Regions from separate parts of the Paeniglutamicibacter sp. ZC-3 genome, predicted to be linked through region 3. Evidence: riboswitches for the same ligand, from Rfam matches in the RefSeq annotation. Region 3 holds a riboswitch; each other region holds the start of a gene.
The links. A riboswitch is a leader RNA that binds a small molecule or an ion and turns the genes downstream of it on or off. The one in region 3 is predicted to bind S-adenosylmethionine.
Positions count from the first base shown of each region.

Region 1: linked by a shared signal. The riboswitch ahead of OIU93_RS02620 (hypothetical protein) and the one ahead of OIU93_RS09395 (O-acetylhomoserine aminocarboxypropyltransferase/cysteine synthase family protein) in region 3 are both predicted to bind S-adenosylmethionine.
Region 2: linked by a shared signal. The riboswitch ahead of OIU93_RS02680 (hypothetical protein) and the one ahead of OIU93_RS09395 (O-acetylhomoserine aminocarboxypropyltransferase/cysteine synthase family protein) in region 3 are both predicted to bind S-adenosylmethionine.
Region 4: linked by a shared signal. The riboswitch ahead of OIU93_RS01790 (methylenetetrahydrofolate reductase) and the one ahead of OIU93_RS09395 (O-acetylhomoserine aminocarboxypropyltransferase/cysteine synthase family protein) in region 3 are both predicted to bind S-adenosylmethionine.

Region 1 is NZ_JAOYTG010000001.1:582,748-588,524, reverse strand. Features, by position in the region: gene OIU93_RS02630 (DUF222 domain-containing protein) at 1-1,276, opposite strand, end outside; gene OIU93_RS02625 (VIT1/CCC1 transporter family protein) at 1,472-2,575, opposite strand; gene OIU93_RS02620 (hypothetical protein) at 2,816-3,088, opposite strand; SAM riboswitch class IV at 3,107-3,218, opposite strand; gene OIU93_RS02615 (DinB family protein) at 3,231-3,809, opposite strand; gene OIU93_RS02610 (sodium:solute symporter) at 3,937-5,463, opposite strand; gene OIU93_RS02605 (cupin domain-containing protein) at 5,624-5,777, shown strand, end outside.
Region 2 is NZ_JAOYTG010000001.1:599,159-604,935, forward strand. Features, by position in the region: gene OIU93_RS02665 (Nramp family divalent metal transporter) at 1-689, opposite strand, end outside; gene OIU93_RS02670 (zinc-dependent alcohol dehydrogenase family protein) at 865-1,920, opposite strand; gene OIU93_RS02675 (agmatine/peptidylarginine deiminase) at 2,150-3,178, shown strand; SAM riboswitch class IV at 3,288-3,420, shown strand; gene OIU93_RS02680 (hypothetical protein) at 3,443-3,727, shown strand; gene OIU93_RS02685 (PDR/VanB family oxidoreductase) at 3,747-4,754, opposite strand; gene OIU93_RS02690 (aminotransferase class I/II-fold pyridoxal phosphate-dependent enzyme) at 4,751-5,777, opposite strand, start outside.
Region 3 is NZ_JAOYTG010000007.1:8,693-14,469, forward strand. Features, by position in the region: gene OIU93_RS09390 (CoA-binding protein) at 1-241, opposite strand, end outside; gene OIU93_RS09395 (O-acetylhomoserine aminocarboxypropyltransferase/cysteine synthase family protein) at 241-1,614, opposite strand; SAM riboswitch class I at 1,780-1,875, opposite strand; gene OIU93_RS09400 (histidine phosphatase family protein) at 2,008-2,559, shown strand; gene OIU93_RS09405 (ferredoxin reductase) at 2,697-4,133, opposite strand; gene OIU93_RS09410 (aromatic ring-hydroxylating dioxygenase subunit alpha) at 4,160-5,464, opposite strand; gene OIU93_RS09415 (LysR family transcriptional regulator) at 5,624-5,777, shown strand, end outside.
Region 4 is NZ_JAOYTG010000001.1:401,461-407,237, forward strand. Features, by position in the region: gene OIU93_RS01780 (O-acetylhomoserine aminocarboxypropyltransferase/cysteine synthase family protein) at 1-405, opposite strand, end outside; gene metE (5-methyltetrahydropteroyltriglutamate--homocysteine S-methyltransferase) at 502-2,859, opposite strand; gene OIU93_RS01790 (methylenetetrahydrofolate reductase) at 2,914-3,840, opposite strand; SAM riboswitch class I at 3,944-4,060, opposite strand; gene OIU93_RS01795 (ABC transporter permease subunit) at 4,447-5,777, opposite strand, start outside.

The DNA of each region.
Region 1 (5,777 bases), on a different contig from region 3:
GCCATCCGGGCGCTTCCTTGGTCCGGTTGCATGTTCGACAGCGGCCAGAACCATTGATCTCGGTGGTCTTCCCGTTGCGGCGAACCTGCACGACGTGGTCGAGTTCCTCGATGCGGCCGTTGCAGTGAGGGGTGCGGCAGCGTTGGTCGCGGAGGGTGATGAAGCGCTTGAGGTTTCCGGCGAAGCTGCGGGCGGCCGAATCCATCGCGACCAATTTGCCGGTGTCCGGGGCTGCATAGAGGCGCCGGTACCAGGTGTTCAGTGGGTGCTCTGGGTCGCCGGCCACCAGTGACCGGGCCCTGGTGGCGCTGATGTATCCGTGGCCCGGGATCAGTGCCGGTTCATCACTGGCACCGGTGAGGCTTTCCGGGTCCATCATCAGCAACAGCTCCACCGGCCTGGAGCCGGTGGCCTTGGTGTCGGTGATCGCCTCGAAGACGGTGTCTGCCGCGACCTGGGCGTTGGTGCGGTCGTCCCCGGGCTCCCGGGGGCGTTCCATTTCGCGGTTGAGGACCTGCAGGATGGGAACGCCCTGGTCCAGCGGGAAGTCACCGACGATCCGCACGGTGTTTTCGTTCACTTGGTAGCCGCTGACATACCGCTTCTCGGTGGCGTCTTCTTCCTCTTGTTCGGCGGTTTCAGGTTCAAGGACGAGGGCCCAGTAGTTGACCAGCTCACGCAGCGACGCAGTTCCGGCCTCGAAGCAGGTGTGGGTGTCCTCCCACAGCAGCTCGTCGATCATTCTCCGGTTTTCGATCTTGAGGCTCCGGGTGCCGCTGATTACCACGTGCGCCTGGTCCCAAGTCATGATGCCGCGGCGCAGCCCCTGGTGGCAGTGTGGCAGGTCTTCGGCAAGTATCCGGAAGTCGTTCGTGCGTTTGGTTCCGCTTTTCGGGGACAAATGCAGCATCAGGGCTACGTCCCCGCTTGAGCCCCATGCGGGGTTTTTCTCCCTGACCCCGGCGCGCTGTCGATCGGCGACCAAGGAATCCTGGTAGGCGACGCTGTGGTCGGCCTGCTTCGCCGTGGCGGCGCATTTCAAGGTTTCCAGTGCGCCGACGGCGGTCACCGCCTCATGGGTTCCTGTCAGTACCGGGGCTCCGTTCACCGCGGCGGCCAGGGACAGGATCCCGTCGGTGCCGGTGCGGGCCAAGTGTTCGGCAACCAGTGCGTCCATGTCCGCCCCGTCGTGCAATAGCGCATCGTAGCCCAGGTCCCTGACGGCACCACCGGTGGTGCCGTCAGAAGGGGTACCGCTCGATGACGTCGTTGCCATACTTCAATTTTAGAACCAGTCACCGACAATTGGAAGATATTTTCATGAATATTAGAAAATGTGTTCTAGTAAGGATCGTGGGCGACTGCGTTCCCGGCGAGTGCCATCCCGTTCGGGCACAGCGAGGAAAGAGTGCCGCCGGATCCCCGATCCATGAAAGTGGCGGCACGTGCCGGTGTCCCTGCAGTGGTGCCGCTAAGCCACGGAGCTGCCGAAGAGCAGTCCGAGGACGTAGGTGACCGCGGCGGCGCCCAAGCCGATGGCCAGCTGCCGCAGTCCGCGCTTGGCCGGGGAAGCGCCGGAAAGCAATCCGACCACGCCCCCGGTCGCCAGCAGGGCGATGCCCACCAGCACGGCGGAGAGCAGGATCGCGGGGGTGCCTTCCATGCCGAAAATGAACGGAAGGATCGGGATGACTGCCCCGGAGGCAAAGAAGCAGAAGGACGCGGAAGCCGCACCCATGGCGGAGCCGATTTCCTCGTGTTCCCGGCTATCGGCGGCAACCGTGAGCTCGGACCGGAGCGACGTGGAGGGGTTGCAGTCGCAGGAGTAGATGCCCATGCGTTCGGCGGCCCGGTGTGCTGCGTCCTCGTCGCTCATGCCTCGGGCCTTGTAGACCAAAACCAGCTCGTTGGCATCCAGATCGAGGTCCGGCGCCGCGGCCAGGGTCACCTCCGTGGGCTTGGAAGCCGAGAGCAGCTCGCGCTGGGAACGCACCGAGACGTATTCGCCCGCGGCCATCGACAGGGCCCCGGCCAGCAGCCCGGCAATGCCGGAGAAGAGCACGAAGGAGGTTGCCACGCCCGTGGCGCCGATGCCCATGACCAAGGCCAGGTTGGACACCAGGCCGTCGTTGGCTCCGAAGACCGCCGCCCGGAAGTTGCCTGAAAGCCGGTTGCGGCCGCGGGTGGCCAGGCCGCGCACGACCTCCTCGTGGACGAGTTCGTCGGCGGCCATCTGGCGACTGGCATCGGTGTCTGCGGCATAGGGGGAGTTGCCCTCGGCGCGCTGGGCCAGGGCCAGGACGAAGACCGAGCCGAAGTGCCGGGCCAGGAAGCGGAGCATGGTGCGCCGGATCGAGGGCCGGGTGCGCTTGTCGGCGTTCTCGCCCAGCAGCGAGCGCCAGTGTTCCTCGTGTCGGGTTTCGGCGGCTGCCAGTCCCAGCAGGACTGCGCGTTCCTCACCCTGGCGCTTGTTGGCCAGTTCGCGGTAGACCGCGCCCTCGGCGATTTCGTCGGCCAGGTACTGGCGCCAGCGCTTGATCTGCGCGTGAGTGGGGGTCGGCGCTTGTTGCGTCATGCTCTCATCCTCATGTGGGCGTTCACGGCCTCGGGAGGCCATGCGATGGAGAGGCCCAGCAGGATTTCTTTTTGGGTACGTTGAGCCTCGGGCCACCAATGTGTGGACCGAAGGTCTCGTTCGCCCGGGCCGGGCTGGATTGCCCGTGGCCCCGGGTGGATTGCCGGGTTACAACGCTGTAACCAGTATGTCGACGCACCGCTGTCCCGCCGTGCCGGCGGGTCTGGGAACTACTCCCCTTCAACCCACGAGTGTAGCCGTTGGCAGGACAAGTGAAAATTCGTTGAGACTAAAAAACAACGCCTGTCCGGCGGGCTTTCCGGCCCGGGGGATGCGCACCGACAGCTCCCTCGCGTGGGCGTCGAAGCGCGGCGAGCCGACGGCATTGGCCAGGGCCGCGGCCAGCGAAGGTGCGTCCGCAACGTGGTAGCTGTGCCAGGATCCGGCAAGGCGCAGCTCGACGACCGCACGGTGGACATCGAGCAGGGGCAAAACGGGGATGGAAGGTGCCATGTGGGGGCGAAAGCCTTTCGTGAGCTCTTGCCGGGGCCAAGTGGTCCGCGACCGCTTCTTCATCCGAACCACCCATGAACCTGGGGTTGGTGCGCGTCTGAGTCGGAGCTTGCCGACGCGTCTCGTGAAGCTGTGGTCCACTTTACCGTGATTCGGAGGCCCGCAAGATATTTGCGTGCAATTGCGTCCAGGCAGCGGGGTCGTAGGGAGGAATGTTGGTGTTGTCCCGGCGCATCCCGGTGGAACCGTCGATGAGCTCCCGCACGATGTCGGCATGGCCCGCATGGCGTGCGGTCTCCACGTTCATGTGCAGCAGCAGGCGTCCGAGCGTGGTGTCGCGTTTCTCCGGCACCCACCAGGAAACCGTGGCCGGTGCATCCAGGGGGAGGGCTGCGATGTTGTGGTTTGCTGCGGCGATGGCGCGGCGGTAGAAATCGAGGATCTCGGAGCAGGGGACATCGGCGGGCACCCACATGTCGGCGCTGACTTCCGGATCGGCCATCAGCGCGTCGTGGCGTTCATCCTCGACCGTGAACCCGAGGCATTCGACGAAGTAGCCGTACTCGACGGTGGCCAGATGCTGGATCAGGCCCAGGATGTTGGTGCCCGTCCCGACCATGGGGCGGGTCATTTCCTGCTCGCTGAGGCCCTCGACCTTCCAGAGCATGGCTTCGCGCGTGCTGTCCAGGTACGTGGTGAGGTGGTCCTTGAGATTGTCCATGCGGCCCAGCCTAGGAGCGACGGGGCCCGCCGGGGAAGGGCTGCGGCGAAAGGAAGGAGCCCGTCTTCGCGCGCAGTGCGCGGAGACGGGCTCCCTTCGGGATGCGGTCCGTGCCGTGAATCCGGTGCTAGCGGCCGGCGATCTCGTTGAGTTCCGCGCCCTCGGCGTCGGCATGGCCGGCGACCCGGGCGTTCCAGCGGGTGATGACCGCCGCGGAGGTGGGGCGCGTGATCAGGGAGACCACGATGAAGGTCAGTGCCGAGGCAATCAATCCGAAGTAGATTGGCTCGTTCGCGTAGATGCCGTCAAAGCGCTGTTCGGCCTGGATTTCCAGGACGATCATGGTGCCCAAGGTGACAATGGTTCCGGCAGCCATCGAGGCGGCGGCCCCCAGCCCGTTCCCGCGCTTCCAGACCAGCCCGCCGATGATGGCCACCAGCAGGCCGCCCACCAGGATGTCGTAGGCAATGGTCAGTGCCGCGACCACGTCGGAGACCATGATGGCCAGCACGATCGAGACAATGCCCAGCAGCAGCACCCAGATGCGGTTGGCACGCACGTCGTGCTCCGGGTTTTCGTTGGTGTTCACCTTCACGTGCCTGCCGAACCAGCTGGCCACGAACGGGGTGACGTCGGTGCGGGCCACTGTGGCAGCGGCAATCAGCGCGCCGGAGGCAGTGGACATCATGGCTGCCACAGCGGCCGCCAGCACCAGTCCGCCGACGGCGACGGGCAGCAGCTGAGTGGCGACCTCCGCGTAGACCACGTCCTTGTTGGTGTCAGCGCCGATGATCTCCGGCAAGGCGACCTTGGCGGCCATGCCGATGATGGCGCCGGCTGCCCCGTAGAGCACGCAGTAGATGCCGGCGGTGGTGCCGCCCCAGCGGGCCACCTTCGGGGTCTTGGCGGTGAACACGCGCTGCCAGATGTCCTGGCCGATGAGCAGGCCCAGGGTGTAGACCACGAAGTAGGTGATGATCGTCTGGACGCCGATGCCGGTGAAGCTGAAGAACTCCGCCCCGACGCGTTCGCGGATCCCTGACATGCCGCCGGCTGCGTTCAGTGCGAAGGGCAGCATCAGGAAGAAGATGCCCACGGTCTTGATGACGAACTGGACCTGGTCGGCCAGGGTGATCGACCACATGCCGCCAATGGTGGAGTAGATGACCACGATGACCCCGCCGATGGCGATGGCCAGCCAGCGCTCCCAGCCGAACAGGACCACGAAGATCGTCGCATAGGCGCTGGTGGAGGTTGCGCAGAGCATCAGTGTGTAGGCGAGCATGACGATGCCCGAGGTGTTGGTTGCCGACTTGCTGCCGTAGCGCAGGGTGAGCATCTGCGAGACGGTGAAGATCTTCAGGCGCTGCAGGGTGGGTGCGAAGAGCAGCGAGAGCAGGATGACGCCGGCGCCGATGGCCACGACCAGCCACATGCCGGAGATCCCGAACTTGTAGCCCAGGCCGACGCCGCCGACGGTGGAGGCCCCGCCCAGGACGACCGCCGCCATCGTGCCGGTGTACAGGAACGGGCCGAGCCGCCTGCCGGCCACGAGGTAGTCGCTGCTGTTCTTGGTGCGCGATTTTCCCCACCAGCCGAAGATGAGCATAGCCGCCAAATAGACGGCAACGATCGTGCCATTGATGAATTCCATGGGGGAGCCTTTGCTGGGAATGAACTGGGGTGCAATTCTGGGATGCCTAGGGGTAAACTTTTGTTGTTCTACAGGCTAATGTGAGGTGTCGCACACGTCAATTGCACCTAAGCTGTATGAACGCAATATTTCCCTCGAGCCCACCTGGAGACCCGCGCCGATGAAAGCCCTGCCCGTTGAGCCCAGCAGTGCTGCCCTCGCCATCGGCTCGCGGATCCGGGCGGCGCGTCATGCCCAGCGTCTGACCATTGACCAGATCGCCGAATCCACGGGCTTGACCAAGGGTTTTCTCTCCCGGGTGGAGCGCGATTTGA
Region 2 (5,777 bases), on a different contig from region 3:
ACGCCGATGGAGCCCAACGCGATCTGGAAGCGCATGCCGTCGGCCAAGTCGCCGACGTTCCAGCTGAATTCGGTGCCTTGGATGGCGAAGACCATCACGACGGCGAAGATCGTCACCAGGAAGACCAGCACCGTGGAGATGCCCTCGACCACGACGTACTTGTTGCCCAGGTGGATCGCGATGGCGATAACCACCAGGATGGCCACCCAGGTGCCGATGGACAGGAACGAGTACGGGTCCGGCCCGATGGGCAGCAGCGAGGAGAACGCGAAGGCCGAGGCGGTGATGACACCGGCCTGGCTGGTCAGGAACTGCACGAACATCAGCAGGATGAGCCAGGCCATCCAGCCGCGCTTGCCGATCCGCGGCGGGACCTCGTCATAGCCGGTGACGGCGACCTTGCCGGTGGAAATGGACCAGCGGCCCAACTCGATCTGCACCCATACCTTGATGAAGGTGGAAGCCAGCACCAGCCAGAGCAGCATGAAACCTGCCTTGGCACCGAGCGTGGTGGCGGTGAGCAGCTCGCCGGAACCGACGACGGCGGCCGATGTGATCATGCCCGGGCCAAGGAACTTGAACCTGTCCCGCCAGCGGGTGGGCGGGTCCATGATGGACCGGGGATCCAACGCGTACGGGTCGACCGTTTCGTCGCCCAGCGGGCGCGACTCGGGGGTGGTGATAGACATACCGCTCCTTTGAGGTGTGCAACCGGCCTTGAAAGGCCGAAATCATCGGGGGTTCCCCGGCGGCCTCCTGTGCCGGCCGGGTATTGACCTCAATTGACGATCGCCGAGAGAACCAATAAGTATGATATTAGCCACGCACCTCGGAAACAAATCTACGTCCGCTCCGGCCCCCAGATTACGGAATGAGCATCACCTTGATGGCCCGACGCTCATCCATTGCCCTGTACGCCTCCGGAGCCTGCTCGAGATCCATGACCGAGTCGAAGACCAGGCCCGGGTTGATGCTCCCTTCCAGCACGTCGACGAGCAGTTCGGGAAGATAGGCGCGGGTACTGGCGGCCCCGCCAGCCACTGAGATGTTCTTGGAGAACAGCACTGACATCGGCAGCGGGTCATCCCCGTGCGGGACGCCCACGAAGCCCAGGGCACCGCCGGGCCGGGTGCAGCGCAACGCCTGGTCCATGGATTCGGCGGTGCCGACGCATTCGAGCACGGAGTCCGCCAGCACACCCCCGAGCAGCTCGCGCACCTTCGCCGCCGCCTCGGCGCCGCGCTCGGCGACAATGTCGGTGGCCCCGAACTCCCTGGCCAGTGCCGCGCGGTCCGAGTGCCGGGACATGGCGATGATGCGCGTGGCGCCCAGTCGCTTGGCCGCGAGCACCCCGCACAAACCCACGGCCCCGTCACCGACCACCACCACGCTCCGGCCAGGCTCGACACGGGCCCCGAGGGCTGCGTGGTGGCCGGTGCCCATGACGTCCGAGAGCGCCAACAGCGACTTGGACAGCGCTTGGTCGGGCTCCGTGACCCCGGGGACCGCGACGAGCGTGCCCTCGGCATTGGGCACCCGCACCATCTCGCCTTGCCCGCCGTCCACGGGCAGCCCGTGCTCGTCCACCCCGCCCCAATGGGCCCGGTGTTCGCAAGCGACCTGGACGCCGTCGCGGCACGGAGGGCAGGCGCCGCAGCTATTGGCCCAGGGCGCCACCACGAAGTCGCCCACGGCCAGGGTTGAAACCCCTTCGCCGACCGCCTCGATGCGGCCGATGAACTCGTGGCCGATGCGCCGGGGCCTGGGCGTTTGGCTGACCCCGCGATAGGGCCAGAGGTCCGAGCCGCAGACGCACGAGGCGGTGACGCGCACGATGGCGTCGGTGTCGGCGAGCAATGTCGGCTCGGGGCAGTTTTCGACGCGGATGTCCCGCGGTCCGTGGATCAGGGTGGCGCGCATGTGTTCCTCCGCAAAGTGGTGGGCCGGCAATGGTTCCACTCTATGCCCAGCCTGCTGCCGCTACTCGGATACCAGCGCTGGCTTCCCGCGGAGAGGCGCACACCCCTTGCGCACGCTCCGGTCAACCAGCATAATAAATGAACGATATTCATTTAGCGTGATGGCCATCCCATGCACCTTGTCCGGCGCCGGCGTATCGCGCACCACCTACCAAGCAGGAGCACACACCATGAGTTGGTCAATGCCCGCCGAGACCTCGGCCCAGAAGCGCGTCTGGATGGCCTTCCCCCACGAGGGATACACGCTGGGCGTCACCGGGGCCGAGGCCCACGCGGCTCGCTCGACCTGGGCCAACGTCGCCCACGCGGTGGCCGGGTTCGCCCCGGTCGTCATGGTGGTGGACCCCGCCGACGTGGAAATTGCCGCACGCTATCTCGATGAGCGCATCGAGGTCCGCACGGCCGAGCTCAACGACGCCTGGATGCGCGACATCGGGCCGACCTTCGTTACCGACGAGCACGGCGGGCTCGCCGCGGTGGACTGGGTGTTCAACGGCTGGGGCGCCCAGGACTGGGCTGCCTGGGACAAGGACGAGAAGATCGGTGCCATCGTGGCCGAGTGGGCCGGCGCGCCCCGCATCGCCTCGACCCTGGTCAACGAGGGCGGCGGCATCCACGTCGACGGGCAGGGCACGGTGCTGGCCACCGAGACCGTGCAGCTGGATCCCGGGCGCAACCCCGGCATCACCAAGGCCGAGGTCGAGGAGGAGTTCGCGCGCACCCTGGGCGCCACCAAGGTACATTGGCTCCCGCGCGGGCTGACCCGCGACAGCGAGGAATTCGGCACCCGCGGACATGTGGACATCGTGGCGACCATCCCCTCCCCCGGCACCGTGCTGGTTCACATGCAGGAGGACCCCGAGCACCCGGACTACGCGGCCAGCCGGGAAATCGCCGCGTCCTTCCGCGGCGCCACCGACGCCAGGGGCCGCGAATTCACCGTGATCGAGGTCCCTGCCCCTGCGACGCTGCGCGACACCGAGGGGTTCGTGGACTACAGCTACATCAACCACCTGGTCGTCAACGACGGGGTGGTGGCCTGCACCTTCAACGACCCCAACGACGAAAAGGCCCTGGCCGTCCTGGCCGACGCCTACCCGGGGCGCAAGGTGGTGGGCGTTGATGCCCGCGAGCTCTTCGCCCGCGGCGGCGGCATCCACTGCATCACCCAGCAGGAGCCGATGCCGACGGTGAAATGAACCCCCCTCTCGGGAAGGCAGGGTCACTCGCCGTCACAGATGACCGTTTGTTGCTCCCCGCACGCCCGCGCTGGCAAAGTGTCCCCGCTTCGCCGTAGGGTTGGATCAGCTTCACGAGTTCTGGTTGCCGCCTAGGCATAGCTCCGACTAAAACAGACGCCAACCCCATAGTTGCACGGTGGGTGGTTCGGATGACGAAGCGGCCCTGTCGCGCATCCCGCACGAAAGGGCAAGGACAACGAACCCCAAGGACGTGTGCACATCATGTACGGCCCCACCCTGACTTCCGCCCCCACGGATAACCCGCTTCCGCGCTTCACCGGCGACTGGATCACTGCTTGGCTCCGCCTCGACGCGGACACCGACCTGCTGCACATTGGCGCGGGTCCCGACGAGTGGGTGCTCGAGGCACTGGCCCCGCACAAGCTCTCGGCCGCATTGGTCGGCCGCGGCCCCGTCGAGGTCCAGTTCAACCCCGAGCTGCTGGTTCTCCTGCTGCCCGGGGCCCACGAACTGGTCGGCAGCTCGTTCTTCCGCCTGCGCGCCTGACGCCCCGCCGGGCCTGGTGCTAGATGTCCAGCACCAGGCGCCCGCCCTTGCAACGCGACACGCAGATCATCATGGTGTCGCCGGCCTCCCGCTCCTGATCGCTGAGCAGCGAATCGCGGTGGTCGATCTCCCCCGCGACCACCGGGGTCTCGCAGGTCCCGCAGATGCCCTCCCGGCAGGAGTTCAGCACCTGCACCCCGACTTCTTCCAGTGCGGTGAGGATGCTGGTGCCCACCGGAACCTGCACCTGAAGGCCTTCGGTCGTCTCTACGGTGAATTCATGGTCTCCCGCGGCAGGCGCGCTCGCGGCCGCGTCGGCGACAAAGCGTTCAAAGTGGAACCGTGCGGGGTCCTGCCAACCGGTGGTGAGCGTGGCGATGTAGTCCAGCAGCGGGCCGGGGCCGCACACATAGGCGTGGAATCCCGCCGCCGGGCCGCCGAGCAGCTCGCCCAGGGGATAGAGCCCGGATTCGTCGTCCGCGTGCACGTGGACCTTCTCGCCGTACTGTGCCAGTTCGCCGGTGAAGGCCATGGAGCTGCGGCTGCGCCCCAGATAGACAAGGCGCCACGGCACCCCGGAGGCCTCGGCCGCGCGCAGCATGGGCAGGATGGGCGTGATGCCGATGCCCCCGGCGATGAACACGTATTCGGGTGCGGGCCCGAGCGCGAAATTGTTGCGCGGGCTCCTGACGCGCAGCTGCTCGCCGGGCTTCAGTTGGTCGTGGATGTAGGCGGATCCGCCGCGGCCGGCGGGCTCCCGCAACACCCCCAGCCGCCAGCGCGGCTCCCCGGGGGCGGAGCACAGGGAGTATTGGCGCAGCAGCCCGTTGGGGAGCATGACGTCGATGTGCGATCCCGGACTCCAGTCCGGCAGGGCGAGCCCGTCCGGGCGGGCAATGCCCAGGGAGAGAACCGATTCGGATTCCCGCCGGATGTCCACCACGTCCACGACGAAGAACCCGTCCTCGCTCGTCTGGCTGGTCGCCACCGGTTCCTCGATGATGTGCTTTTCACTTGTGCTGATCACGATGCACCTCCAGTGCTGTGGATTGGGTGGGTGGTGAGTACTGTCTGCGGCGTTTGAGGGGGCCGCGCCGCTGCCGGCTCGTCCAAGGCGGCCAGGATTGCGAGGGAGGCCAGACGCGGGCCAATGGTCACCCGCACTCCCGCGCCGTCGAAGGCCCGGACCGACACCCCGTGCGCGGCGCACGCGCGTTCGATGACGGTCGCCAGCCGGCCGTCTTCCGGGATCCAGAGGAAGTTGCCTCCGCTGCATGGGACGCCAATACCGCGGGCCTCCAGTTTCCGGTGCAGGAATTCGCGTTCGCCCGCCACCGCGGCCACGGTGCCGAGCAGGTAGTCGGTGTCGGCGAGGGCCGCCACGGCGCCGGCCTCTGCCACCGCGCTCAGCCCAAAGGGCGGGGCCACCTTGCGAATGGCGCGGACGATGTCCTCCCCTCCCAGCAGGTATCCGGCCCGCGCCCCGGCCAGGGCATGGGCCTTGGAGAAGGTCCGCAGGATCACCAGGTTCGGGTACTTGGGCAGCAGCATCAGGGTGTCGCCACTGGATTCGGAGAACTCGATGTAGGCCTCGTCGAGCACCACGAGCACCCGGCCCGGAACCCTCGCGAGGAAGGATTCGACTTCGTTGATCCCCAGCACCGTTCCGGTGGGGTTGTTGGGATTGCACAGCAGCACCACCGCGGTGCGTTCGGTGATGGCACGGAGCATGGCCTCCGGGTCGTGGCGATGGGCCGCGTCCAGCGGCACCTGGACGCCCCGGGCCCCTGCCAGCGTGACCAGGATCGGATAGGCCTCATAGCTGCGCCAGGCGTACAGCACCTCGTCGCCCGGCCCGGCGAACGCGGCAAGGACCTGGCCCAGCAGGGCCAGGGACCCTGCCCCCACCGCAACCTGGGTGCCGGGCAGCCCGAGCGTGTCGGACAGCGCGGCCACCAGCCGGTCCCCGGCCAGGCTCGGATAGCGGTTGGAGCGTTGCACGCTGGCCGCCATGGCCGCAACGGCAGCGGGCGAGGGCGACATCCAGGAT
Region 3 (5,777 bases):
TCTCCGGCAGGTCGGCCAGCGACTTGTAGACCGGCTGGCCCAGGATCTCATCGAGCACCGGGTTGACGAAGTAGACCTTGTACTTGGAGGAGGACAACAGGTAGGTCGCCACGAAGTAGCTGGCGCGCGAGGGCTTGTTGGAAGCGCCCACGATCGCGATCGACTTGGTGTTGCGCAGGATCTCGAGGCGTTCGGCTGCGTTCGGGCCTTCCCAGGTGCGGGTTTCCACGGCGTTGCTCATTACTTGGCTCCCGTCACGGCGGCCGCGCGGGCGGCGTCGATGGAGCAGGCTGCCCCGTCGTAGGCTTCCTCGGCCGGGGCGTCGGCCACCAGCTGCGAAGCGGTCAGGGCCTGGTCCAGGTCCCAGAGGATGTCATCGATGTCTTCCAGTCCCACCGAGAAGCGGATCAGGTCCTCGGGAACGCCTGCCGCAACCAGCTGGTCGGCGGAGAGCTGCTGGTGGGTGGTGGAAGCCGGGTGCAGCACCAGGGTGCGCACGTCCCCGACGTTGGCCAGGTGGCTGGCCAGCTGCAATGCCTCGATGAAGGCACTGCCGGCGGCGCGGCCGCCCTTGACTCCGAAGCTGAACACGGAGCCGACGCCCAGGGGCAACAGCTCCTGGGCACGCTCGTAGTGCGGGTGGGAGGGCAGGCCTGCGTAGTTCACGTAGGAAATGCGCGGGTCGGCCTCCAGCCATGCGGCCACGGCCTTGGCATTGGCCAGGTGCGAGTCCATGCGCTGGGGCAAGGTCTCGACGCCCTGCAGCAGCTGGAACGCGGACTGTGCCGGCAGTGCCGGTCCGATGTCGCGCAGCTGCTCGCTGCGCAACTTGGTCAGGAAGCCGTACTCGCCGAAGTTGTCCCACCAGGAGACGTTGCCGTAGGAGGCCACGGGCTCGGTCATCGCGGGGAACTTGCCATTGCCCCAGTTGAAGGTGCCGGCCTCCACGACGATGCCGCCGAGGGTGGTGCCGTGGCCGCCGAGGAACTTGGTGGCGGAGTGGATAACGATGTCGGCACCGTGCTCGATCGGGCGCAACAGGTACGGAGGGGTGAGGGTCGAATCGACAACCAGCGGGAGGCCCGCGGCGTGGGCGACCTCGGCCAGGCCCCTGAGGTCGGCGACGTCGCCGGAGGGGTTGGCCACGACTTCGGTGTAGACGGCCTTGGTGTTTTCCTGGATGGCGGCGGCGAACTCGGCCGGATCCGTGGAGTCGATGAAGGTCGTCGACACCCCGAATCGACGCAGCGTCACGTCGAGCTGGGTGATGGTGCCGCCGTAGAGCTTGGAGGAGGCCACGATGTGGTCCCCGGCGCCTGCAAGTGCGGCGAAGGTGATGAATTCAGCTGCCATGCCCGAGCCGGTGGCCACCGCGCCGATGCCGCCTTCGAGGGAGGCGATGCGCTCCTCGAATGCCGCCACCGTCGGGTTGCCGATGCGGGAGTAGATGTTGCCGTACTTTTGCAGCGCAAAGAGGTTCGCGGCGTCGTCGGAATCCTTGAAGACAAACGACGTGGTCTGGTAGATCGGAACGGCGCGCGAGCCGTGCTCGGCGTCAGGGGTGCCGCCGGCGTGCAGCGCGCGCGTGCGGAATCCAAATTGGTGTTCGGCCATGAGGGTGGCTGACTCCTTGCGTATACGGCTGGGGCAGCCCTGGGTGCGGACTGTCCTCGCCTGTGGTGGGGCGGGTGGTGCTTCTCCCGGATGAATGCGGTGCCGAAGTGCCCTAGGGGAGGGGTTTCCCTGCGGGCGCATCGACACCCAAGATCGCTGGTGCGTTCTCCATCGTTTCTGGCGGTAGCACCTTGTCCACCGGAGTGTGGAAGGTTGCTGCGGCGTCGTAAAGCCAGATCTCTCGGCCGCTCGGGATGGGGGTCTGGGATCCATTGTGGCAAGAAAATTGCCTGTAGCCAAAGAATGTGTGCTTAGGTTGCGTCCGGGGGGGATGGGAATCGAAGGATCTGCACCGGATCCCGGCGGCGTTCCTGCCGGGTTAGGCTTGTGGCCATGAGTGCAACCTTGGTTTTGGTCCGTCACGGTGAAACGGCATGGAATGCCGAAGGTCGACTTCAGGGTCAGACGGATATTCCGCTCAATGAGCTGGGACGTGAGCAGGCACGTGGCGCGGGCCGGGAACTGGCAACCCGCCACTGGGATGTACTGGTCTCATCGACGCTTGGCCGCGCAGCGGAAACGGCGGAACTCATCGGGCATGACCTGGGGTTGACGCTGACCGAAAAATTGGGCGGTCTCCAGGAACGCCACTACGGCAATGCCGAAGGCCGTGTGGTCCGCGACCTGCCCCGCGAGGAGATCGACCTCCTGCTGCACTCGGCAGAGCCCGAGGAAGACGTGGTGAAGCGCGGGATTTCCGCCCTCAGTGAGCTGGTGCTGCGTTACGAGGGCAAGAACATCATTGCCGTGGCCCACGGGACATTGATCCGACTGACTGTTGATGAGCTGCAGGGAGGCGTGCGAACCAAACCGCTGCGCAATGGCCAGATCGTCGAAGTGGACATCAGCCTGCTGCAGCGGCACCTGTCCGCCGCCGCACACTAGGAAATTCCGCCCTCCAACATGAACCACGTTGGCATGGCTGGAACGTCCTTGACGACCCCCTGGCCTTGCGCCGGGAGGGCCGATGACCTCCATGCCCGCCATCCATGCTTCCGACGTCACCTCCTGGAACCAGCCAGCTAGGCGTCGATCACCAGATCGGTCCGCGCGGTCGAGCAGCACGGCAGGAACTTGCCGGCCTCGATCTCCCGTGCGCGGATCCCGCCTTGGTGGTTCATCTCAATATCACCGGAAAGCTTCACGATCTTGCAGGAGCCGCACATGCCTTCCTGGCAGTTGGCGCCGATCCTGACTCCGGCTCGCTGGGCAATGCCGAGGATCTTCTCCTCGGGGTCGATGCGCACGTTGATGCCGGTGCGCATGAAGGACAGGGTGAGGCTTCCGGTGCCGACGGTGTCGAATGCCGAAACGTCGGGGGCGGAGGGTTCCGCTGTTTCTGCCTCGGCGGCCGGAACCTCGGAATCGACGGGGTCTGGTTCGGCAAAGTCGGGATCGGCCGCCTGGAGCGGCAGTCCCGTGGCCTCCAGCGGGCCCTCGTCGTCGTAGGCCGGTTCGTACATGCCCAGGGCGGAAGGCTGGCTTTCGTAGTAGTCCTCCGCGGAATCGGCGATTTCCTCCGCGATTTCCTCGGCAATCTCCTCAGCCAGTGCGACCTCCGCTTGGTATTCCAGGGTCGTCTCGCAGTCTCCGGAGAAGAATTCCATGTGGATGGAGGTGTCGTCGACGCCGACTGCGGCGAGCAGTTCGGACACGTTGTTCAGGTAGCCCTCGGGGCCGCAGGCATAGACCTGGCGTCCGTTGGCATCTGGCGCCACCTCGTCCAGCATCGCGGTGGTCAGCCGTCCGGTGAGGCCTTCCCAGTCCGCGGGCGCGCTGCGGTCGCCCAGGGAGAAGTGGACGGTGACGCGCGAATCCACGGTGGCGATGTAGCCCAGTTCCTGGTGGAAGGCGAAGCCTCCGGGTGCGGCACCGTGATAGAGCACCACCACGTCGGCCTGTCCGGGCAGCGAGTGGATGGTCCGCAGCATGGACATGATCGGGGTGATGCCGGAGCCCGCGGCCAGCAGGAGGTAGCGCGCCCGCCGGTCGGCGTCGGGCAGGTGGAAGGCGCCGACGGGTCCGAGCATCTCGAGCACCGTGCCGGGTCCGACGTTTTCGTGCACCCACGGCGAGACCCGGCCGGCCGGGTCTCGCTTCACCGTGATGTCGAAGGTCCACGGTTTCGTGGGCGAACTGGACAGGGAGTAGCTGCGGTCGATCGGGTCCCCGCCCTCGCCGTTCACGGGGAAGGCGATGTTCACGTATTGACCCGGGCGGAACGCGAGGGGCGCGCCGTCTGCGCGGCGGAACACGAAGGTCAGCATTCCACCGACTTCCGGAACAATCTCGACGCATTCGGCCAGGAACTCCTGCGGGTGCCAGGGGCCCAGGGCGCGCGCGGCACTGGCCGGTCCCTCGGTGCTGCCCAGCACGCGGTTCCACGGCATTTCCAGGCCGCGGATGCGCTGTGGCTCCTGGTGGGGCGCGGTAATGGTCGTGGTCGTGGTCTCGGTCATGATTGTGGGCTCGGTCGTGGTCATGGTCACGACAGGTGTTCCTGCACGCGCTGGATGTACCAGTTGATGAATGCCTCGACCTGGTATTCGCTTTTCATGTACGGCCCTGGTTCGTAGGCGGGGCTGCCGGCTCCCTTTTGGCAGAGTTCGACGAATTCCTTGTCCTGCAGGTTGGTCTGCTTCCAGGTGTGCGTGAGTTTCTCCAGGTCGTAGTCGTCGCCTTCCACGGCGTCGTCGGCGACCAGCCAGGTGGTGCGCACCAGGGTTTGGTGCTCGTTGACGGGGAACACTGCGAAGGTGATGACGTGGTCGCCGAGGAAGTGGAACCAGCTGTTGGGTTGCAGGTGCATCGAGCAGCGGCCGAGGCGGAAGTCGCGCAGGTCCCCGAGCAGCTTCTTGGAGAGCCGGTGCCCGTCGGGGGAGAACGATTCGCCGTCGCCGTCGAGGGACTCGCGCGAGATGCGGATGCCAGCCACCCGGGTGTCTAGCTCCTCAACGACCTCGTAGGGAATGCCGTAGCGCCGGCAGCGGGCTTCGAGCGCGGCCTGCGCCTCGGTGTTGCGGTCCCACACCTCCTCGAGGTGCGGCGGGATCAGGCCCTCGGTCAAACCCCAGGTGGGGAAGAGGGAACAGGCCAGTTCCGGGTGCCCGTCGCAGTGGTAGCACTCCCGGTTGTTCTCCATGACGAGCTTCCAGTTGCCCTCCTCGATGATGTTCTGCTGGTAGGCGACCTTTGCCTTCGAGAGGTCGTGCGGGGCCAGGTAGGGCTCGAAGATCTTCGCTGTTTCGTCGAAGTCGGCCGGCGGTTCCTCGGCCATGCAGACGAAGATCAGGCCGGCGTATTCGCGGCCGTGGGCGCGCTTGAGGCCGAAGCAGCCCTTGTCGAACTTCGTTTCCCCGGGTGCGGAAGCGTGGATCAGGTCTCCGCTGGGGGCGTAGGTCCAGGAGTGGTAGCCGCACACCAGGTTCCCCGTGGTTCCGGTGGACTCGGTCAACACGCGCGCGCCGCGGTGGCGGCACACGTTGTGCAGGACGTTCACGCCGCCCTCGTCGTTGCGCAGCACGATCAGGGAGTAGGGCCCGTAGTCGACGGTCACATAGTCGCCCGGTTCCGGGAGCTCGGCGACGCTTGCGGCAAAGAGCCAGTGTTCGCCGAAAATGGCCTGCATGTCGATCTTGAAGATCGCCGGATCGGTGTAGAACGGCGCGTCAAGGGAATGGCCTTCGCGGCGGAAGTCGAACAACTCGGTGATCTCGGCCAGCTGCTCTGCGGGCAAGGACGAAGCGAGCTTGCCGCGTGAAGACAGGGGCACGTTCACTGAAGCAGACATGTGTTTACTCCTCGGGGGAATGGGGCGGGCATGCGGGCCGGGGTCCCGGTTGGTGATCCAGGTCACCGAAATGCCGGAAACTTCTTACTCACGAGGGTATGGATCGATGCTCTGCAATAAAAGCGCAAGATTTTGGGGATAATGATGCAGAATAGGTGCATGATCGATCCGCGACTCACCACGCTCAGAGTGTTTGCCCGGACCGGCACCGTCGGGGCAACCGCGGAACTCACCGGATATTCGCCCTCAGCGGTGTCGGCACAGTTGCGTGAGCTGCAGCGCGTGTTGGGCATGGAGCTGCTGGCGAAGGACG
Region 4 (5,777 bases), on a different contig from region 3:
AGGGTCCACAAAGCTCACGCTCACGCCGAAGTCGGCGAAGGTGTCCGTGAGCAGGTCCACGGTGCCGCCGTAGAGCTTGTTGGAGGCCACCAGGTGGCCCGGGCCCTGCAGCAGCGCCAGCAGGGAGATCGCGACGGCAGACTGCCCGGTGGCGGTGGCAATGGCGCCGATCCCGCCCTCGAGGGCGGCTGCACGTTCCTCCAGCACCGCGACGGTCGGGTTGCCGGTGCGCGAATACGTGTAGCCCGGTTCCCTGAGCGCGAAGAGCTTGGCGGCAGTGGCGTAGTCGGGGAACTGGTAGGCGGCGGAGTTGTAGATCGGCACGGTCATGGGGCGGTGCGGGGCGGACGGGGCGTACCCGGAGTGGATTTCGGTGGTGGCGTTGCGCCAGGTGCTGGAGGCCATGATCGTGCCTTTCGGGCCGAAGGTAAGTCGAAGCGTGGTCGGTGAGGGAGGCACGGGGGCGGCACCCGTGATGGATGCCGCCCACGCGCGGCGGTGCTAGACGGTGGCACCCAGGGTGGCGCGGGCGGCGACCGCGGCTTCCACCAGGTTGGCCAGCGAGGCCTCGGTTTCCGCATAGCCGCGGGTCTTCAGGCCGCAGTCGGGATTGATCCACAGCGCCTTGGCATCCAGGGAGGCCAGCGCGATGTCGATGAGCTCGGCGACCTCGGCGGTGGAGGGCACGCGCGGGGAGTGGATGTCGTACACGCCCGGGCCGATGCCGCGGGAGTAGCCGAACTCGGTCAAATCCGCTGTGACCTCCATGCGGGAGCGGGCTGCCTCGATCGAGGTGACGTCCGCATCCAGGGCGTCGATGGCCTCAATGATCTCGCCGAACTCCGAGTAGCACAGGTGGGTGTGGATCTGGGTGGCATCGGTGGCCCCGGAGGTCGCCAGGCGGAAGGAGTCAACGCTCCAGCCCAGGTACTTGGCCTGGTCGGTGGCGCGCAGCGGCAGCAGTTCGCGCAGGGCCGGCTCGTCGACCTGGATGATGCCGATGCCCGCGGCCTGCAGGTCGGCGATCTCATCCCTCAGGGCCAGGGCCACCTGGTTGGCGGAGGTGGCCAGCGGCTGGTCGTCGCGGATGAAGCTCCAGGCCAGGATGGTCACCGGACCGGTGAGCATGCCCTTGAGCGGCTTGTTGGTCAGCGAGGCGGCGTAGGAAATCCACGGGACGGTGAAGGCTGCCGGACGGGAGACATCCCCCCAGAGGATCGAGGGACGGGTGGCCCGGGATCCGTAGGACTGCACCCAGCCGTTCTCGGTCTCGGTGAAGCCGTCGAAGTTCTCGGCGAAGTACTGGACCATGTCGTTGCGCTCGGCCTCGCCGTGCACCAGCACGTCCAGGCCCAGGCGTTCCTGAAGCTGCACGACACGCTCGATCTCGGCCTTGAGGAAGACGTCGTAGGCGGCGTCGTCGATGGTGCCGGCCTTGTGCGCGGCGCGGGCGGTGCGGACCTCGGAAGTCTGCGGGAACGAGCCGATGGTGGTGGTCGGCAGCGGCGGCAGCTCCAAGGCGCTTTCCTGGGCGGCTTTGCGGGTCTCGGCGACGGAACGGGAGAAATCGGCGGTGGTGAGGTTGGCCAGGCGCTCGCGCACCGAGGCCACGGTGGTCCCGGCGAATCCGGCGCGGTGCGCGATGGCCGATTCGGCGGCCGAGAGCTGGGCGGCGATCGCGGACTCGCCCTCGGCCAGGCCCTTGGCCAGGGTGATGACCTCGGCGACCTTCTGGTTGGCGAAGGCAAGCCAAGTGGGCAGGTGGGCCGGCAGGTTCGCTTCCTGGGCCACATCGTGCGGAACGTGTTGCAGCGAGGTGGCGGTGCCCACGGCCAGGGTGCCGCCTGCCTTTTCGACCTCGGCGCGCAGCGCGGCGAGCGTGCCCAGCGAGGCCGCCAGGTCGTTGCGCCAGATGTTGCGCGAGTCCACGATGCCCGCGACCAGGGTTGAGCCGGCCAGATCGCCCAGGAATTCGGCGGTGGGGACGGCACCGCGGACCAGGTCGGCGTGTACTGCATCGACACCGGCGCGGGCCAACAAGCCCTGCGTGGCGCCCGGGCGGGTGATGTCCCCGGCGGTGCCGTAGCCCAGGCTCACGAACAGTGCGGGACGCTCGGTGGCGGCGGCCAGCTTGGAGTAGACGGTCTCGGCGAGCGCGCCGGGGACGGCCAGGGCGGCGCCGCGGTCGGTGACCAGGGCCGGCTCGTCCAGCTGCGCCCACGGTGCGCCGGCGGCGGCCAGGGCGGCAAGGATCTCGCCGTAGGCGTTGACCACTTCGTCAATGCGCGAGAGCGGGTCGAAGCCGGCGGGAGCGCCGTCCTCTGCCTTGGCCAGCAGCAGGTAGCTGATCGGGCCGACCAGGGTGGGGCGGATGGTGTTGCCATTGGCCGCATGTGCCGCGAAGGACTCGAGAAGGACGGCGGCGTTGGCCTTGATCGGGGTGGCTTCGCCGATTTCCGGGACCAGGTAGTGGTAGTTGGTGTCGAACCACTTGGTCATTTCCAAAGGCGCACGGGATTCGTCGCCGCGGGCCAGCACGAAGGAGCCTGCGGTGTCGATGGCGCCGTGCTCGCCTGCCAGGTCCGCGAAGCGGGTGGGCAGGGCCGAGAGGGCGACGGTGGCGTCGAGCACCTGGTCGTAGTAGGCGAAGTCGCCGGGCAGCGAGGCGTCATCGGGCTTGAGCCCGAGACCGGTGAGCTTGGCCAGGTTGGCGTTCTGCAGTTGGCGGGCCGCGGCGTGCAGCGTCGCCTCGTCGGTGCGTGAGGCCCAGTGCGCTTCGAGGGCCTTCTTGAGCTCGCGGTTGGGTCCGATGCGCGGGTAGCCGAGGATGGATGCTGCCGGGAAGGATGGCTTCGTCATGATGGTTCTCCTGTTGTTCTGGCGTGGTGGAAAGTGGTGGAAAGGTGGGTGGGTCTAGACGGCGGCGCGGGTGGCCCAGGTGTTGCTGGCCTGCGCGCGGGTCCGCGGCAATTCGAGCTGCTCGATGACATCGAGGGAGCCGCGATGGTCGTTGAAGGTGTACAGGTGCACGCCCGGTGCTCCGTCGTCGAAGGCCCTCCGGGCCAGGGTGACGGCGGCGTCCACACCGATGCGGTGGCGCTCGGAATCCGAGCCGGCGGTTTCCAGCGCGTGGGCCAGGATCGGGTCCGGGGCAATCCCGGCCATCGAGGCCAGCCGGTTCAGGCGCCTGACCGAGTTCAGCGGGATGACGCCGGGGATGATCGGGATGGTGACCCCAGCGCGGCGGGCCGAATCCACGAGGTTGGTGTACTCATTGGCACGGAAGTAGACCTGGGTGATGGCGTAGTTGGCCCCGGAGCGCTCCTTGGCCAGCAACACCTCCACATCGTGTTCGAAGGATGGGGATTCGGGGTGCCGGATCGGGTAGGCGGCGACACCCACCCCCAGTCTTCCTCCGGCCAGGGCGGCCGAGTGGTCGGTCTCAACCTCGCGGATCAGCTCGATCAGGTAGCGGGCGAAGGGGAATTCGCCGCGCCAGTCCTCGGGGTCCGTCGGCAGGTCCCCGCGCAGCGCCAGCACCCCGCGGACCCCGAGGGAAACGAAGTGGCGGATCAGGTTCTGCAGGGATTCGCGGCTCTCCCCCACACAGGTCAGATGGGCCAGCGGGCGCAGGCGGGTGTTCTGGATCAAGTGCTCGATCAGTTCAAGGGACGCGTTCCGGCGTGCCGGGGACCCCGAATAGGTCACCGACACGTAGTCGGGATCCGTCGCCTCCAGGGCCCGGATGCTGTTGAAGATTCCCTCGGCGGCGTCGCGGTTCGCCGGAGGGTACAACTCGTAGGACAGTGACGGCGGTGCGGCTGTCGTTCCAATACTCATGCATGTCTCCTCGTCGATTCGAGGGAGGCATCAGGGATCGCCACAAAAGCCCCAGGGATCCGTCACGGACGTCCTGCGGCGATGATGAGTGAACGCTGAAGCGGCTCCATCGCTTCTGGCAGTAGCACCCTCGCCGATGGAGTCCCAGGGAAGGGAATCCATCGGATGATGGTTGCTGCGGCGTCAACGAGCCAGATCTCTCAGCCGCTCTTGATGGTTGATGTATTCATCTTGGAACAGGTTGGAGGGCACGTGCAAGGAGCGTGCCGGCACAGCCGTCACGAAGGGCAAAATCACTTCATGTGTCCATACGGCGTCATTTTCGCTGGTCTGCCGCGGTCACATTGTTACGGCCGTCCATTCGCGTTTTTCGGTGTATCGTCGGGGATTCCCGGCTCCGGCATGACGCCGCGGGACTTCCGTGAAGCCAATGTGACGCGAAGGAGTGGCGTGCTCGCGACCGGTTTCCGGTGCCGGGATTCGAGGGTGGGGGAATGGTTTTCACCCGTGGTGCCACGGTCTTGACGGACTGCCGGGGCGGAGTTGCGACCCCACCGCGATGACCCTGATCCCTTTTTCGTGAAGCCGCTCCCCCTGCGCAGGGGGTTACTCGCCGGACGAGGCAGTACTTTTGTGCCCTTCGCGGATCGGGGCATCGTTCCCGGGGTTGCCCTGGCGGCGAGTCCAGTTCAGGCCGGAGAACGACACCGCCAGGACAGAGGTAAGCACCAGGGCGGCGGCGGGAGCGGCGACCGTCCACGGCGCCCTTTCAACGTAGTTGATTCCCTCGGCCAGGATGAGCCCCCACTCGGGGGTGGGCTGCCGGGGCCCCAGCCCCAGGAATCCCAGCGAGGCCAGCGCCAGCGCGATCCCGGGAATCCGCAGCATGGCGTGCCTGAACACCGGACCAAGAATCGCCGGCAGGACATACCTGAACAGGATCCGAGCCGGGCCCACGCCCAGCACCGGGAGGATCTTCACGAACGGCCGGGCCCGCGCTTCCTGTCCCAGGGCCGCCGCGTGCGCCGCCAGCGGTGCCCAGCCCACCAATGCGACCGCGATCGCGGCGCCGAGCAGCGACGGGCCGGTGACCACCGCGACCATCAGGCCCACCAGGATCGGCGGGGCGGCGTTGGCGACCTCCACCGGACCGGTTGCCGCATGCGGAAACAGCCCGATGACCAGCCCCAGGACCAGGCAAACCAGCACCACCAGCAGGGAAGTCCCCAAGGTCGCCAGCGCACCATGCCCCACCCTGGCCAATAGGTCGCGTCCGCTGGCATCGGCTCCGAAGGGCAGGGCCAGGCTCGGGGCAGCCAGCCTCGCGTGCTCGGACGCGAACGGGTCGCGCAACAGTCCGGCTACGACCAAAAGCACCAGCGCCGAGGCCACCACCAGCGGCAGGAGCATCTCCCGCCGGCGGGTTAAGCGCATGGTCTCCGGCGCCGGAACCGTACCGGAGCGAAGTGCCCTGCCCAGCAACAGCAGGCGCACCGCAGCGCAGGCCGAACCCACGATGACGGCCAGCAGCAACAGCGCCAGCACCCCGGCTTGCAGCGCCGGAATGTCCTGGGCGCTGGCGGCGCCCAGGATGGCCCGGCCCAAACCGGGGATCGCGAAGACCTTTTCCACAGCCACTGCCCCGCCGGTCAACCCGATCAGGACCAGGCCGACTTGGCTGGTCACCGATGGCATGGCCCGGCGCAGCACGGCCGCGGTGAGCTGGCCGCGGCGCGCCCCGGAGAGCCGCCAGGTCGCCACCCACTTCTCCGCGAAGGCGGCGCTGATGGCTTCGGAGGCCAGGCGCCCGATCAGCCCGCCGGCGGGCAACCCGAGCGAAAGCGCCGGCAGCACCGCGTGGTGCAGCCCCTGCCAGCCGTAGGGCGGGAACCACCCTAGCAAGACGGCCCCGACAATCAGCAGCATGGCGGCCAACA